Zobellia nedashkovskayae: one gene and its partner. The protein of the gene in region 1 interacts with the protein of each later gene in a pairwise test. Links are inferred from orthologs where the notes say so. Each region holds a gene or a part of one and is shown in the gene's direction. Other genes may lie near its edges.

Region 1 (3,434 bases):
TAAGAATTTCAACCTTTCGCCTAAGATGATCTAAATCGACCTCCATAGCGTCAAGAATACTAATTGCTTTGCCATTACCATCTCGCAAAAGCCCTAACATTAGATGCTCGGTACCAATGAAATCATGGCCTAACCGTAGCGCCTCCTCTTTACTATAAGCAATTACGTCTTTTACTCTCGGTGAAAAATTATCATCCATAAATTTATCCTTTCATCTATAAAATTACTAAAACTATACCAATCTAACGCAAATAGTGTACCTAATATTAGATAAAGTATCCGGAAATAATGAAAAAGGAATAGGTGTTAATGAGAACCGACAATTTTTAGTGTAAAAAAAAGTGTTGATAAATTGTTTAATAAAGAAAGCCGTATGTGCTTTAAAGGCTATCATTTTACGTATATTGGCATGTTTTTTAACTAAAGTAATTCTAGGATTTAAAAATGGCAGAAGGAGAAAAATTGATCCCGATTAACATCGAAGACGAAATGAAATCTGCTTACATCGACTATTCGATGTCAGTCATTGTGTCACGTGCATTACCTGATGTCAGGGATGGTCTAAAACCCGTTCATAGAAGGGTGTTGTACGGAATGCATGAGCTTGGAGTTCGTTCCAGTAGCTCTCATAAGAAGTCTGCACGTATTGTAGGTGAGGTTTTAGGTAAGTACCACCCTCATGGTGATACGTCCGTTTATGATTCTATGGTGCGTATGGCGCAAGAGTGGAGTTTACGCTACATGCTTGTAGATGGGCAAGGTAACTTTGGATCGGTAGATGGTGATAGCCCTGCGGCTATGCGTTATACTGAGGCAAGGATGCGAAAGATCGCCGATGACATGTTGGCGGATATAGATAAGGATACTGTAGATCATCAATTAAACTTTGATGATTCTTTGCAAGAACCTACGGTTCTTCCTACCCGTGTACCCAACTTGTTGATAAACGGAGCTTCAGGTATTGCAGTAGGTATGGCAACTAATATGCCGCCGCACAACCTTACAGAGGTAGTGAACGGAACTATTGCCTATATCGAAAACAATGATATAGAGATCGATGAGATCATAACCTATATTAAAGCACCGGATTTTCCTACAGGAGGGACTATTTATGGTTATGAAGGCGTTAAAGAGGCTTTTCATACCGGTAGAGGTAGAGTAAAAATAAGAGCCAAAGCTATTATTGAAGAGGTTCAAGGTAGGGAGTGTATAGTCGTTACCGAGATTCCATATCAGGTCAATAAGGCAGATATGATCAAGAAAACTGCCGATCTTGTCAACGAAAAGAAAATAGAAGGTATATCGACTATCCGGGATGAATCGGATAGAAACGGGATGCGTATCGTTTATATTTTGAAAAGAGATGCTATTCCAAACATCGTTCTTAATACCTTATATAAGTATACGGCATTACAAAACTCTTTTAGTGTTAATAACATTGCGTTGGTAAATGGCCGTCCAAGGTTGTTGAACGTAAAAGAGATGATTCACTATTTTGTGGAACACCGTCACGAAGTAGTTGTAAGACGTACAGAGTTTGAACTTAAGAAAGCTGAGGCTCGTGCCCATATTTTAGAAGGTTTAATTATTGCTTCTGATAATATAGATGAAGTAATTGCTATCATAAGAGCATCATCTAATGCAGATGAAGCTAGAGAAAACTTGATGGAGCGCTTTAAGCTTACCGAGATTCAAGCAAAAGCGATAGTTGAAATGAGACTTCGTCAGTTAACGGGTCTTGAACAAGACAAATTACGTGCTGAATACGATGAGGTTATTTTGACTATAGCAGACCTTAAAGACATCTTGGCTAGAAAAGAGCGAAGAATGGATATTATTAAGGAAGAGCTCATAGAAATTAGAGAAAAATATGGTGATGAGCGTCGTTCTGTAATTAATTTGGCCGGAGGGGATTTAAGTATCGAAGATATGATTCCTGATGAGCAAGTAGTGATTACTATTTCTCATGCCGGATATATTAAAAGAACACCAGTTTCTGAATATAAAACACAAAACAGAGGTGGTGTTGGTCAAAAAGCATCATCCACAAGAAATGAAGATTTCTTAGAATATTTGTTCATAGGAACTAACCACCAGTACATGCTCTTCTTTACACAAAAAGGAAAATGTTTCTGGATGCGTGTTTACGAAATACCGGAAGGTAGTAGAACTTCAAAAGGTAGGGCAATTCAAAACCTTATTAACATTGAGCAAGATGATAACGTTAAGGCGTTTATCTGTACTCAAGATCTTAAGGATGAGGAATACGTAAACAGTCACTACGTTATTATGGCTACCAAAAAAGGTGTGGTCAAGAAAACAAGCTTGGAGCAATATTCACGTCCTAGACAAAATGGTATAAATGCCATTGGTATTCGCGAAGATGATGAGTTGCTAGAAGCAAAATTGACTACTGGTGCAAGCCAAATATTCTTAGGCTTGAAATCTGGTAAGGCCATACGTTTTGAAGAAAGTAAGACACGACCAATGGGTAGAAATGCCTCTGGTGTGCGTGGTATTACTTTAGCCGATGATAACGATGAAGTTATTGGTATGGTGTCCGTTCATGATATGGAAGAAAACCTTCTTGTTGTTTCTGAAAATGGATATGGTAAACGATCTAATATAGATGATTACCGTATTACCAACAGAGGTGGTAAGGGAGTTAAAACTATTTCTATTACTGAAAAAACAGGTGGACTTGTTGCTTTAAAAAATGTTTCAGACTCAGATGACTTGATGATTATCAATAAATCAGGTATCGCAATTCGTATGAGTGTTGAAGATCTTCGTGTTATGGGAAGAGCTACTCAAGGGGTACGTTTGATCAACCTTAAGGGTAATGATTCTATTGCAGCTGTGGCCAAGGTTATGAAGGATGAAGATGAATTGGAAGAGGCTGATCTGTTAGATATAGACGTGGATGCCGAAGAAGGTGGCACGGCTCTTGATAATGATGAGGCAGAAGGAACAGAAGAAGAATAAATTTGAACCATAATTATAACACTAATATTTAATTAATTTGAAAATGAAACGTAGATTTTTATTAGTCGCGAGCCTTTGTTTTTGCATGGTAGGATTCGCACAGAAGAACGAAATAAAAGCAGCCGAAAAGGCTATGAAAGCCGGCGATGCCGCATCAGCTAGTAGTGCACTTGAAGCTGTTTCTGGTTCTATATCAGGAGCAGATCCAAAGTTACAGGCACAGTATTACTTCGTAAGTGGTAAAGCTTATGCCGATTTAGCAAAAAAAGGAGATGCAACTGCTTTTCAAAAAGCTGCAGATGCTTATCAAAAAGTAATTGCAGTTGAGGAAGCAAGCGGAAAGAAAAAGTATTCTGCTGAAACTCAACAGCACATGTCTGCTTTAAGTGCCGATTTAGTAAACTCTGCAGTAGAGGATAACGGTAACAAAAAGTTTAAAGAAGCTGCTG
Region 2 (3,316 bases), 2.5 Mb from region 1 along the record:
CAAAAAGAACAATTCTCTGATGGAGTAGGATACAGCTGGATCGATACATTGAAGGTTGTGGTTAACGATGAGGTTTCAGATGAGCAATTGGCAAACGCCAAATTCCGTTTCCCTATTCAGACACCAACTTCAAAAGAAGAATTCTATTACCGTTCTATTTTTGAATCTCATTTCCCATCAGATGCTGCAGCACTATGTGTGCCTCAAGAAGCATCTGTGGCATGTAGTACACAAATAGCTTTGGAGTGGGATGAAGCGTTCAAAAACATGAACGATCCTTCTGGTAGAGCAGTGGCGAACGTACACGATGATGCGTATTAGAACCATTTTTGACGGTATTTATATAATTAGCTAGGAATTGACCTGTTGCGCGATAAATGCCAGCAGGTCTTTTCTTTTGGACCTATAATTGCCAATTATAGTTTAGATATAACCTAATTATTTAAGAGTTCATAAGTTTCAGAGTTTGGTCTCAAGAGAACAACTAGTTTTTATAGTGTGATTTTGAGAAACATAAGCTTTAAACCTAGGCTAATTTAGATAGAATGCTATAATCGCATTTTTCCACAATTTTTGTTGATAACTTAGAGGTTATGACCCCTCTCAGAACCCCATATTTTATGGGGTTTTCCGTATATTTGTGAGATTGCCAAAAATTAAGTCTAAAACTAGTTAATTTTATGAGCGAAGAAGCTAATAAAGAAGAAAAAAAGAATCAATATTCCGCGGACAGTATTCAGGCCCTAGAGGGTATGGAACATGTACGTATGCGTCCATCCATGTATATTGGAGATGTGGGCGTTAGAGGTCTTCACCACTTGGTATATGAGGTGGTTGACAACTCCATAGATGAAGCTATGGGCGGTCATTGTGATACAATTAGTGTCATAATAAACGAAGACAACTCCATTACCACTCGTGATAACGGTAGGGGTATTCCGGTAGATTTACATAAAAAAGAAGGCATATCCGCTCTAGAGGTGGTTATGACCAAAATTGGTGCCGGTGGTAAGTTTGATAAGGATTCCTATAAGGTGTCTGGTGGACTTCACGGTGTTGGTGTTTCCGTAGTGAACGCACTTTCTGATAACCTAAAAGCAACCGTTTATAGAGATGGTAAAATTTGGGAGCAGGAATACGAGCGCGGTAAAGCAATGTATCCTGTAAAGAGTATTGGCGAGACAGATGAAAGAGGTACAATGGTTACTTTTCATCCGGATGATCAAATTTTTCAGCAAACAATAGAGTATAGTTATGAAACTTTGTCGAACAGAATGCGTGAGCTTTCGTTTTTGAATAAAGGAGTAACTATTACTATTACAGATAAGAGGCAAAAAGACGAGGAAGGAGAATTTCTTTCTGAGGTCTTTTACTCAGACGAAGGGCTTAAGGAATTTGTTAAGTTTCTTGATAGTAACAGAGAGCCGTTGATTAACGGTGTAATTTCAATGGAAGGCGAGAAAAACGACATTCCAGTTGAGGTCGCTATGATTTACAATACGAGTTACACAGAAAATTTGCACTCGTATGTAAACAACATTAATACACATGAAGGTGGTACACATCTTTCAGGTTTTAGAAGAGGTCTTACAACTACTTTAAAAAAGTACGCAGATGCTTCGGGAATGCTCGAGAAGTTAAAATTCGAGGTTCAAGGAGATGACTTTAGAGAAGGTCTTACTGCTATTGTTTCTGTTAAGGTCGCAGAGCCTCAATTTGAAGGTCAAACAAAAACTAAGTTGGGTAACCGTGAAGTTTCATCTGCAGTTTCGCAGGCTGTTTCAGAAATGTTATCTAATTACTTAGAAGAGCATCCGGACGATGCTAAAATAATAGTACAAAAAGTAATACTTGCGGCTCAAGCACGTCACGCAGCTACTAAAGCTCGTGAAATGGTACAGCGTAAGACTGTAATGAGTATTGGTGGTTTACCTGGTAAACTTTCAGATTGCTCTGAACAAGATCCTGCACAATGTGAAGTATTCCTTGTTGAGGGTGATTCCGCAGGTGGTACGGCCAAGATGGGTCGTGACCGTAAATTTCAGGCAATTCTTCCTTTACGAGGTAAGATTCTGAACGTAGAAAAAGCCATGCAACATAAGGTTTTTGAAAACGAGGAGATTAAAAATATCTATACCGCGTTAGGAGTTACTATTGGTACGGAAGAAGATAGTAAAGCATTGAACTTAGAGAAACTACGTTATCATAAAGTAGTGATTATGTGTGATGCCGATGTAGATGGTAGTCACATTGAAACACTAATTCTAACGTTCTTCTTTAGGTACATGCGGGAGCTTATAGAAAGCGGGCACGTTTATATTGCTACACCACCTTTATATTTGGTGAAGAAAGGGGCTAAAAAACGATATGCATGGTCTGATAAGGAACGTGATGAAATAGCTGATAGCTATAGTGGAGGTGTAAGCATCCAACGTTATAAAGGTCTTGGTGAGATGAATGCTAATCAGTTATGGGATACTACAATGAACCCAGAATTTAGAACGTTACGTCTAATTCAGATAGATAATGCTACTGAAACTGATCGAGTATTCTCTATGTTAATGGGTGATGAAGTTCCTCCAAGAAGAGAATTTATAGAGAAAAATGCTGTTTATGCAAACATTGATGCATAACAATTAGTGTTTTCACAACAAATATTCGTCCGCCACTTGGCGGACGAACTATTTTAGGGGTAGTGCAATAATCCTAAACCCCTATTATGAAATTACAATTAGTATCAATGGTATTATTTATGTCCAGCGTTGTTTGTTTTGGGCAAGAGAGTTTAAAAGAGCGCGAACAACAAGCCGCGTTCGATCCAGCTTATTCTTCTTACTCTCGAAAAAAACCAGCTTATGTTACCCTTAAAGATGGCACCAAATGGGAAGCCGACATTAAAGATGTAGATCGTAAGAAAGGTCAGATTAATGAAATCAAGTTTATTAAGCCAGATGGCGAAAAGGTTCGTGTTAAAGCGGAAGAAATTGTCGATTTGTATATGGCACCTTCTGGGCTAGAGAAGCTCAACAACCAAAGTAACTTCATGAATGATGCTACTAAGTGGGGTAAAACGGATGCTTCTAAATACATGAACAAAGGGTATACCATGTATACTAACCAAATGGTTTCTTTGAAAAATAAAAAGAAAGAAGAAGAATACTTAATGCAAGTTGTCAATCCTAAATACAGTCAGTTTATTGAAGTGTATTCTGATCCATGGGCTAAGCAGACTGCTAGCATCGGAATTGGTGGTATGAAATTAGCTGGAGGTATAGCTAAGTCTTATTACATTAAGAAAGGTGATGAAAAGGTATTA

What was found.
Region 2: the proteins of gyrA (region 1) and gyrB interact in binary tests that used the Escherichia coli proteins (3 or more experiments, as listed by UniProt). The link is inferred for Zobellia nedashkovskayae from one-to-one orthologs.

Annotation. Positions count from the first base shown.
Region 1 is NZ_JADDXR010000002.1:2,852,439-2,855,872, forward strand. The notes cover bases 115-3,214. They hold gyrA (DNA gyrase subunit A), read left to right. Parts: upstream 115-444; coding sequence 445-2,985; downstream 2,986-3,214. Other genes in these bases: IWB64_RS11930 (ATP-dependent Clp protease ATP-binding subunit), read right to left, coding at 115-199; IWB64_RS11940 (tetratricopeptide repeat protein), read left to right, coding at 3,029-3,214. Outside these bases: more of IWB64_RS11930, read right to left, coding at 1-114; more of IWB64_RS11940, read left to right, coding at 3,215-3,434. UniProt on the Escherichia coli protein: A type II topoisomerase that negatively supercoils closed circular double-stranded (ds) DNA in an ATP-dependent manner to maintain chromosomes in an underwound state.
Region 2 is NZ_JADDXR010000002.1:335,312-338,627, reverse strand. What follows is about bases 175-3,156. They hold gyrB (DNA topoisomerase (ATP-hydrolyzing) subunit B), read left to right. Parts: upstream 175-680; coding sequence 681-2,633; downstream 2,634-3,156. Other genes in these bases: IWB64_RS01425 (hypothetical protein), read left to right, coding at 2,720-3,156; asnB (asparagine synthase B), read left to right, coding at 175-321. In the rest of the region: more of asnB, read left to right, coding at 1-174; more of IWB64_RS01425, read left to right, coding at 3,157-3,316. UniProt on the Escherichia coli protein: DNA gyrase negatively supercoils closed circular double-stranded DNA in an ATP-dependent manner to maintain chromosomes in an underwound state.